Linked DNA regions of Methylococcus capsulatus. The protein of the gene in region 3 interacts with the protein of the main gene of each other region in a pairwise test. Links are inferred from orthologs where the notes say so. Each region holds a gene or a part of one and is shown on either strand. Other genes may lie near its edges. The genes, in order: glnL, glnD and glnK.

Evidence for each region.
Region 1: the proteins of glnK (region 3) and glnL interact in binary tests that used the Escherichia coli proteins (3 or more experiments, as listed by UniProt). The link is inferred for Methylococcus capsulatus from one-to-one orthologs.
Region 2: the proteins of glnK (region 3) and glnD interact in binary tests that used the Escherichia coli proteins (3 or more experiments, as listed by UniProt). The link is inferred for Methylococcus capsulatus from one-to-one orthologs.

What each region holds. Positions count from the first base shown.
Region 1 is NZ_CP104311.1:1,469,409-1,472,406, forward strand. What follows is about bases 3-2,843. They hold glnL (nitrogen regulation protein NR(II)), read left to right. Parts: upstream 3-796; coding sequence 797-1,891; downstream 1,892-2,843. Other genes in these bases: N4J17_RS07215 (LAGLIDADG family homing endonuclease), read right to left, coding at 3-530; ntrC (nitrogen regulation protein NR(I)), read left to right, coding at 1,857-2,843. Also shown: more of N4J17_RS07215, read right to left, coding at 1-2; more of ntrC, read left to right, coding at 2,844-2,998.
Region 2 is NZ_CP104311.1:197,383-200,773, reverse strand. The notes cover bases 47-3,280. They hold glnD ([protein-PII] uridylyltransferase), read right to left. Parts: upstream 2,881-3,280; coding sequence 247-2,880; downstream 47-246. Other genes in these bases: map (type I methionyl aminopeptidase), read right to left, coding at 2,858-3,280; N4J17_RS00860 (DUF6763 family protein), read right to left, coding at 47-205. Outside these bases: more of N4J17_RS00860, read right to left, coding at 1-46; more of map, read right to left, coding at 3,281-3,391.
Region 3 is NZ_CP104311.1:3,321,627-3,324,456, forward strand. What follows is about bases 149-2,821. They hold glnK (P-II family nitrogen regulator), read left to right. Parts: upstream 149-1,152; coding sequence 1,153-1,491; downstream 1,492-2,821. Other genes in these bases: acs (acetate--CoA ligase), read left to right, coding at 149-1,098; N4J17_RS16050 (MarR family winged helix-turn-helix transcriptional regulator), read right to left, coding at 1,552-2,124; speE (polyamine aminopropyltransferase), read right to left, coding at 2,181-2,821. Outside these bases: more of acs, read left to right, coding at 1-148; more of speE, read right to left, coding at 2,822-2,830. UniProt on the Escherichia coli protein: P-II indirectly controls the transcription of the glutamine synthetase gene (glnA). P-II prevents NR-II-catalyzed conversion of NR-I to NR-I-phosphate, the transcriptional activator of GlnA. When P-II is uridylylated to P-II-UMP, these events are reversed.

The DNA.
Region 1 (2,998 bases), 1.9 Mb from region 3 along the record:
CGGACGAACTCGAAGATGTCCGGGTGCTCGCAGCGCAGTATTCCCATCTGCGCGCCGCGGCGGGAGCCGGCGGATTCCACCGTTTCGCAGGAGCGGTCGAAAACACGCATGTAGGACACCGGCCCGGAGGCCCGCGATTCGGTGGTGTGGACACGCGCTCCTTTGGGCCGGATGGCCGAGAAGTCGTAGCCTACGCCGCCGCCGCGCCGCATGGTTTCGGCGGCTTCCGCCAGGGCGGTGTAGATGCCCGGTTTGCCGTCGACTGGTTCCGACACCGAGTCGCCTACCGGCTGGACGAAGCAGTTGATGAGGGTGGCCTGCATGCCGGTACCGGCGGCGGACATGATCCGGCCGGCGGGGATGAAGCCCGAGCGGAGCGCGGACAGGAACCTGGGGCGCCATTCGTCTGGCACTCTTTCCGGGGCGGCGAGGGCATGTGCCACCCGCGCAAAAATCTCTTCGGCGCAGCATTCGCCATGTTTGGCGTATTTCTCTCGCAAGACTTCCAGGGAAATGGGTTGCGGATCCACGAAAAAACTCCGGATGGCGGCGGATATGCTGGCATGGTAAGCGGGCCGCTCCGGCGCGGCAATGCGGGCAGGCCGCGATCAGGAAACAGAACGAATCATCAGTGGAGCGCGACAAGTCCGAAAGAATGGTGCACCATATCGGTGCATTTGGTTACGCATTGCGTGCACGTTCTGAGGCTCAACCTTATGCCGGACGCGGAAATTCGCGAAAAAGCCGGCCCCGGCGAACGCTTAGGCATGGCGCATTACTTGCTGCGGGTCCTGACATGACGGCATCGGACACACCTTCTTTCTTCCGGCGCATCCTCGACAACCTCGGAGATGGCGTACTGTTGTTCGACAATACGCTGACCTTGACTTACATCAACATGCCCGGCGAGATGCTGCTGGCCGTCAGCGCCCGTCAGGTCCTGGGCGTCCGCGCACGTCTGGTGCTGCCGTGCAGCGAACAGCCGGTGGAGCCGGATATGAGGCATGCCTTGGACACCGGTATTTCCCTGACCAAGCGCAACGTCACCCTCGTCCATCCTCTGCATGTGATTACGGTGAACCTGCACATCTCGCCGATCACCGAGGACGAGGCCAGCGGGGTGCTGGTTCAGGTTCAGCAGGTGGACAGGCACTTGCGGATTTCCATGGAGGAGCAGTTGCTGGCGCAGCAGAATGCGGCCAAGTCGCTGCTCAAGGGGCTGGCACATGAGATCAAGAATCCGCTCGGGGGGCTGCGCGGCGCGGCGCAGCTCCTGGAGCGGGAGCTGCACGACGAGTTGCGTGAATATACCCAGATCATCATCGAGGAGTCCGATCGCCTGCAGTCCCTGCTGGACCGGATGCTCGGGCCGAACAAACTGCCCCAGAAAGCCTGGCTCAACATCCACCGGGTGCTGGACCGGGTAACCCAGCTGGTGCAGGTGGAGGTACCCGCCGGTGTCCGGATCGTGCGTGACTACGATCCGAGCATCCCGGAAATCTTCGGGGACGCCGATCAGCTGATCCAGGCCATTCTCAACATCGTGCGCAATGCCGCCCAGGCGTTGGGCATGCACGGCCGGATCATCATCCGCAGCCGTATCGACCGGCAGGTGACGATCGGTGAGCGGCGCCATCGCATGGCGGTGAAAATCGACATCATCGACGACGGTCCCGGCATCAAGCCGGAACTCTTGAACCATATTTTCTACCCGATGGTCACCGGGCGGGCCGAGGGCACCGGCCTGGGGCTATCGATCGCGCAGGGCCTGATCAACCAGCACGGCGGCCTGATCGAGTGCAGCAGTGTGCCCGGCAACACCGTTTTTTCCATATTTCTGCCTTTGGAGGAGGACCATGAAGCGAACGTTCCAGGTTTGGGTAGTCGATGACGACCGGTCGATCCGCTGGGTCTTGGAAAAAGCGCTGCAGAAGGCGTCTATCCAGACCCGCGCCTTCTCGACCGCCAACAGCATGATGGAAGCGCTGAACCGGGACCGGCCGGATGCGGTGCTGACCGATATCCGCATGCCGGGGCTGGATGGCATCGAGCTGCTGAAGCAGTTGCAGACCAGATTTCCCGATCTGCCGGTCGTGATCATGACCGCGCATTCCGATCTGGAGAGCGCGGTGTCCGCCTTCAGCGGCGGTGCATTCGAGTACCTGCCGAAACCGTTCGACGTGGACGAGGCAGTGGATCTGGTCGCACGGGCCTGCAGCCACAGTCAGCGGACGGCGACCGCGGAGGCGGACGACAAGGGGGGCCTGCCGGAGAAGACTCCGGAGATCATCGGCGAGGCGCCGGCGATGCAGGAGGTGTTCCGCGCCATCGCCCGGCTTGCGCGTTCGAACATCACGGTGCTGATCAACGGTGAGTCGGGGACCGGCAAAGAGCTGGTCGCCCGTGCCCTGCATCGCCACAGTCCGCGCGCGGACAAGCCGTTCATCGCACTCAACATGGCCGCCATACCGCGGGATCTGCTGGAGTCCGAATTGTTCGGCCACGAACGCGGCGCTTTTACCGGTGCGCAGGCCCGCCGGGCCGGGCGGTTCGAGCAGGCCGACGGCGGCACGCTGTTCCTGGACGAGATCGGCGACATGCCGGCGGAATTGCAGACCCGTCTGCTGCGCGTGCTGGCCGAGGGCGAGTTTTTTCCGGTCGGCGCCCATGCCCCGGTCAAGGTGGACGTCCGGATCATCGCCGCGACGCACCAGAACCTGGAGCAACTGGTGGCGGAGGGGCGCTTCCGAGAGGATTTGTTCCACCGGCTCAATGTCATCCGCATCCACATCCCCCCGCTCAGGGAGCGGCGCCAGGACATCACCCTGCTGCTCCGGCATTTCCTGAAGGAGGCCAGCCTGGAACTCAACGTCGAGACCAAGACGCTGTTGCCCGAAGTCGAGACCTACCTGTGCCGGCTGGACTGGCCGGGCAATGTCCGGCAGTTGGAGAACACCTGCCGCTGGATCACGGTCATGGCGGCCGGCAAGGACGTACA
Region 2 (3,391 bases), 3.1 Mb from region 3 along the record:
CGAAAGGCGCGCTCCAGTCTTCCGGGGCTTCGATCGCGGCGATCGCCCCCTGCTCCCAGGACGCCCGGTCCAGCTCGCTCAGCTCTCCCTCGAGATATTGGATCTCAATGGTGTCGCTCGCATCGTCCACGGCCACGACCCGGAATTGCCGGCCGGTGTCCTGTTCTTCGTACCAGTTGTCTACCAACGGTGTTGCGATTGCCATGGGATTCTCCTGGTTGTTATGTCGGCAGTGAGTCGCCGCGGTCAGTGATCGCCCACGAATTCTATCAATGTCTGCCGCAGAGCCTGCCGGTCCGTTTCTCCGGTCAGCGGCCGGTCTTCCCGGTCGGTGATGAAGAAAATGTCTTCGGCGCGGCTGCCGATGGTGGAAATTTTAGCATTGTGCACCCGTATCCCCGTCTGCATGAATGCCTGTCCGACTTTGGACAGCAGACCGGGGCGGTCCGTGGCGATCAGCTCAAGCACGCTGAAGCGGTTCTGCGGATCGTCGTGGAAGAACACTTTGGTCGGCACGGTGAAGTGCCGGATCTGGCGGGCGGGCAGACGGCTGACCGCGGGTGGCGGCGTGCCGCCGCCGCTTAGCACCGCCTTCAGCCGGTCGCAGATCTGAACCAGGCGGAACAGTCCCTCCGGCGCAGTGCCGGACTGTTCCAGCACATTGAAACTGAGCAGCGCGAATCCCTGGCGCGAGGCGATTATCTTAGCGTCCAGTACGGTGAGGCCGAGCTGGTCGAGTACAGCGGTGGTCTGGGCGAACAGGAAGTCGCGGTTGCGGTCGTAAATGAACACCTCGGCACTGCCGCGCAGACTTTCTGGGCGCAGCAGCACCAGCGGCAGGTGTTCCGGCCGGCAGGCGGCAATGGCGGTGGTGTGCCAAGCGATTTCCTCGGGCAGGAAGCGAAGGAAATAGTCGTCGCCGATGTTCTCCCACACTGCGGTGATGGCGTCTTCGGCCAGGCCGAAGCGTTGCAGGAGTGTCCGCGCTTCGTCCTTGGCCGCCGAGATCTGTTCGGCATAGTCCGGCGGGGTGTCCAGTCCGCGTCGCAGAGTCCAGCTGGTGCTGGTATAGAGTTCCTGCAGCAGCGCGCCCTTCCAGGAGTTCCACAAGGAAGGATTGGTGGCGCGTATGTCGGCGACGGTGAGCAGATAGAGATGGTTCAGCGTATTTTGATTGCGCACGATCCGGGCGAATTCGTGGATGACCTCCGGGTCGCTCAGGTCTTTGCGCTGAGCCGTCATCGACATCACCAGATGATGCCGTACCAGCCATTTCACCAACTCGGTTTCACGTCGCCCGATGTGGTGGCGCCGGCAGAATGCCTCTGCGATCTTTTCACCCACTTCCGAATGGTCGCCGCCCGAGCCTTTGCCGATGTCGTGCATCAGCGCGGCGATGTAGAGCAGCTCCGGTTTTTCGATGAGCGGGAACAGTTCGTAGCACAGCGGATTCTCGTGCTGGAACTCTTCCAAGGCGAAGCGCCGCAGATTGCGGACCACGAACAGCGTATGCTCGTCCACCGTGTAGACATGGAACAGGTCGTACTGCATGCGGCCGACGACCCGGCCGAATTCGGGCAGGTAGGCGGCGAGCACGCCATAGCGGTTCATCCGCCGCAGCTGGTGAGTGATGCCGCCGGGCTGGCGCAGAATGGCCATGAACAGCCGACAGGCTTCGGGGTCGTTGCGGAAGGTGTCGTCGATCAGATGGGTGTGCTGGCGGATGAGGCGGATGGTGGCGGCGCGGATGCCTTCCAGCGTGCTGTTTTTCTGCAGGACCAGGAACACTTCCAGCAGGGCTAGGGGGTGGTCGCGGAAGACCGCGGGACGCACGGCTTCGAGATAATCGTTGACCGCCTGGAAATGGTCGTTGACGGGTGTGGGCGAGAACGCTTCCTCGCGGTGCAGAACGGCTTCGTTGAACAGCTGCAGCAGCAATTCGTTCAGGCGCTCCACCCCGGTGACGGTGCGGAAATAATCCTGCATGAAGCCTTCGACGACCTCATTGCTGGTTTCGCCCCGGTAACCGAAGAGCTCTGCGAGTTCGCGCTGGTAATCGAACAGCAGCCGGTCTTCGCAGCGGCCGGTGAGTGCATGCAGGGCGAAGCGGATACGCCAGAGAAACTCCTGGGCCTCTTTCAGTTCACGGTATTCGGTGTCGGTCAGCCAGCCGTATGCGACTAGGTCCTGCAGCCCACGTGCATCGCTGTGGCGGCGGAGGATCCAGCCGATGAGCTGGATGTCGCGCAGGCCGCCCGGGCCTTCCTTGACATTGGGTTCGAGGTTATAGGCCGTGTTGTGGTACTTGGCGTAGCGAATCCTTTGCTCGGCCATCTTCGCCTCGAAGAACGCGGCCGAAGACCACATGCGTTCGGGGGCAATTTCGCTCTTCACCGCCTCCCACAGCGCCGCCGAGCCGGCCAGCAGTCGGCCCTCCAGCAGGTTGGTGATGACCGTCTGGTCGGCGCGCGCTTCTTCCGCGCATTGGGCGGGCGATCGCACGCTCTGGCCCAGTTTCAGGCCGACGTCCCAAAGAAAGCGCAAGAAATCCGACAGCTCCTGCTGGCGCGACGGCGGCACGGCCTCGTCGAGGAGTACGAGCAGGTCGATGTCCGAATGCAGCAGCTGTTCACCGCGTCCGTAGCCACCGACGGCCACCAGTGCGACGTCTGTGGCGTCCCCCCCAAGGCGATGGTCCCAAGCTTCGGTGAGCAGGTGGTCGATGAAAGCTGTGCGCTCTCGGATCAGATCGGTGACGGGAGCGCCGGACCAGAACCGCTCAGCCAGCTCCGCGGTGTTGTGCTGGATCTGCGCCTTACAGGCCGCGATCCGATCGGAGGCATGCAGGCCGCGCGTGCTATCCGAGTTCGGTCCGCCCAAAATCTTCCTCTTGCCGCAGTGTCAGTACCTCGTAACCCGTCGGTGTCACCAGCACAGTGTGCTCCCATTGCGCGGAGAGCTTGTGATCCTTGGTGACGGCGGTCCAGCCATCGGAGAGCATCTGGACGTGACGCTTGCCCTGGTTGATCATCGGCTCGATGGTAAAGATCATTCCGGCTTCGAGCCGGATGTCCAGCTTCGGTTCGAAATAGTGGAGCACTTGCGGTTCCTCGTGGAATTCGCGGCCGATGCCGTGGCCGCAGAATTCCCGCACCACGGAGTAATTGTATTTGCTGGCATGCCGTTCGATGACGGCGCCGATCCGGTTCAACGCGGCGCCGGGCCGCACTTCACGTATACCCAGATACATGGCCTCGCGGGTGACGTCGACCAGTTGCCGGGCATAGGGTTTGACCTGGCCGACCAGGAACATCTTGCTGGTGTCGCCGTGGAAGCCGTCCTTGATGACCGTGATATCGATGTTCACGATGTCGCCGTTCTTGAGCTTCTT
Region 3 (2,830 bases):
CTGTTCGCCGCCGTCACTCACAAATATGTGTTCGATTACCGCGACGGTGAAGTGTACTGGTGCACCGCGGACATCGGCTGGATCACCGGCCACAGCTACGTGGTCTATGGCCCCCTGTGCAACGGTGCGACCACCTTGATGTTCGAAGGCGTGCCGACCTACCCCACACCGGCACGGCTGTGGCAGATCATCGACAAATACCAGGTCAGCATCTTCTACACGGCGCCGACCGTCATCCGGGCCCTCATGGGACTGGGCACGGACTGGGTGAAGCAGGCCGACCGCCACAGCCTGCGAATACTGGGCTCGGTCGGCGAACCCATCAATCCGGAAGCCTGGGAGTGGTACTACCAGGAAGTCGGCGAAAAACGCTGCCCCGTGCTCGATACCTGGTGGCAGACCGAAACCGGCGGCATCATGATTACGCCGCTTCCCGGCGCCACGCCACTCAAACCCGGCTCCGCCACCCGCCCTTTCTTCGGTGTCGTACCCGTCATCCTGGACGCCCAGGGCAACGAGCTGACGGGCCCGGCGGAGGGCGTCCTGGCCATCGCCGCGTCCTGGCCAGGCCAGGCGCGCACCGTTTTCCGTAATCACGACCGTTTCCGTGAAACCTACTTCGCTCTCTATCCGGGGAAATATTTCACCGGCGATGGCGCGCGCCGGGATGCCGACGGTTATTACTGGATAACGGGCCGAGTGGACGATGTCATCAATGTCTCGGGGCACCGGCTGGGAACTGCCGAGATCGAGAGTGCGTTGACGCTGCACGACAGTGTGGCGGAAGCCGCAGTGGTCGGTTACCCGCACAACATCAAGGGCCAGGGCATCTACGCCTTTGTCACACTGGTTGCCGATGCGACACCGAGCGAAGACCTCAAGCGTGAACTGATCGAACGGGTCCGGGAGGAAATCGGGGCGATTGCGACCCCCGACATCATCCAGTGGACGCCGGCCCTGCCGAAGACGAGATCGGGTAAAATCATGCGGCGAATTCTGCGAAAAATCGCCGCCAACGACTTGGATCAGCTCGGAGACACGTCGACGCTGGCCGACCCGGCGGTCGTTGAAGACATCATCCGGGGCAAACCGGCTTAGCGGCTGCTGCTACGATTCGCCCATCAGAAAGAACAACGATCCGCGGAGACGATCATGAAACTCATCACTGCAATCATCAAACCCTTCAAGCTCGACGACGTGCGCGAGGCGCTTTCCGATATCGGCGTGAGCGGGCTGACGGTCACCGAAGTCAAGGGGTTTGGGCAGCAAAAGGGCCACACCGAACTTTACCGCGGGGCCGAATACGTCGTGGATTTCCTGCCGAAGGTGAAGCTGGAGATCGCGGTGGCCGACAATCTGGTCGACACCGCGGTCGATGCCATCGTCAAAGCCGCCAACACGGGGAAGATCGGCGACGGCAAAATCTTCATCACCTCCATCGACCAGGCGATCCGTATCCGCACCGGGGAGACGGGCGACCAGGCACTGTAACCGGCGCAGCCCAGCGGAAACAAGGCACCACGGACAGCCCCTGCGGCTGTCCGCCCTTCCTCAATCCCCGGCGGGGAGTTGATGCTCGCGGCAGATCATCTCGGCATCCTCTGCGAACAGTTGTTCACCGGTCAGCCCGCATCGGCGGCTGGCGTCTTCCAGGACAATGTGATGACGGCAGCTCTTGCAGGCTCCGAAAGTCTTGAGCCGATTGGCGACCTGCATCGCCTGGAGCACGCTGGCGAGGGCAGATTCCAGCATTGGCCGCTGGTCCTGCGGGATGGCGCGCAGCGCCGTGCGCAGCACGCGGGGCGGAATCGACTCCTCCACCAGCCGCTTGCCGGCCTCCGTCAACAGCATGTGCACTACGCGCCGGTCGCGGACATCGCTTTCCTTGACGATCAGGCCGTTGTTTTCCAGGACAGCCAGGGTTTGCGAGACCGTCCCTTTGGTCAGGCCGAGATATTCGGCGACAGCCAGCGGCGTGTTGCTGTAGCGGTTGCAACTGGCCAGATAATGGAGGGCTTCGATCTGCACCGGCTGCAGTCCTTTGAAGCTTTCGGACCGGCGCACGTCCATGCGGATCAGGTTCGAAATCCGCTCCAGATAGTCGTATATGCGGTCAGCTTCCATGGTGAGAAATAGTATCGGACCGATCGCATCTTGACAAATGGCTGGCTGTCATGCATTCAGACCCGCTTCCGCAGGGCCTCGCCAAAGAATTCCGGAACGGCGAACGCGGCCTGGTGGATGTCCGCGTTGTAATACCGGGTTGGGAACGGCTTCGCCACCGCCGCATCCGCGCGGAACCGGTTCAGCTCCCCCTTCCCCCCCATGGTGGCGCTCCACCAGCCCGAGGGATAGATGAACTGCGGGAAGAACAGCGTGCGTGTCTGGGCAAAACCCGCCTGCCGCATGATCCGGTGCATCGAGGTAATGAGGGACAGGTGGAACAGGGGCGATTCGCTCTGCTGCACCAGGATACCGTCGGTGCGCAGACAGCGGTGGCATTCGCGAAAGAACGCCTCGTTGAACAATCCTTCTGCGGGACCGACAGGATCGGTGCTATCGACGATGATGACATCGACGCATGCATCCGGCGCATCTTTGACCCACTGGATGCCGTCGATGAACAACAGCTCCGCGCGAGGGTCGCCATTGGATTCGCACAGCTGGGGAAAATACTGTTCTGCCAGCCGCGTCACCCGCTCATCGATCTCGATCTGGATCGCCTTCTCGACTTCCGGGTGCTTTAACACCTCCCGCAGGCTGCCGCAATCTCCGCCACCGATGATCCATACCGTTTTTGGCGCGGGGTGGGTATACAGTACGGGATGCG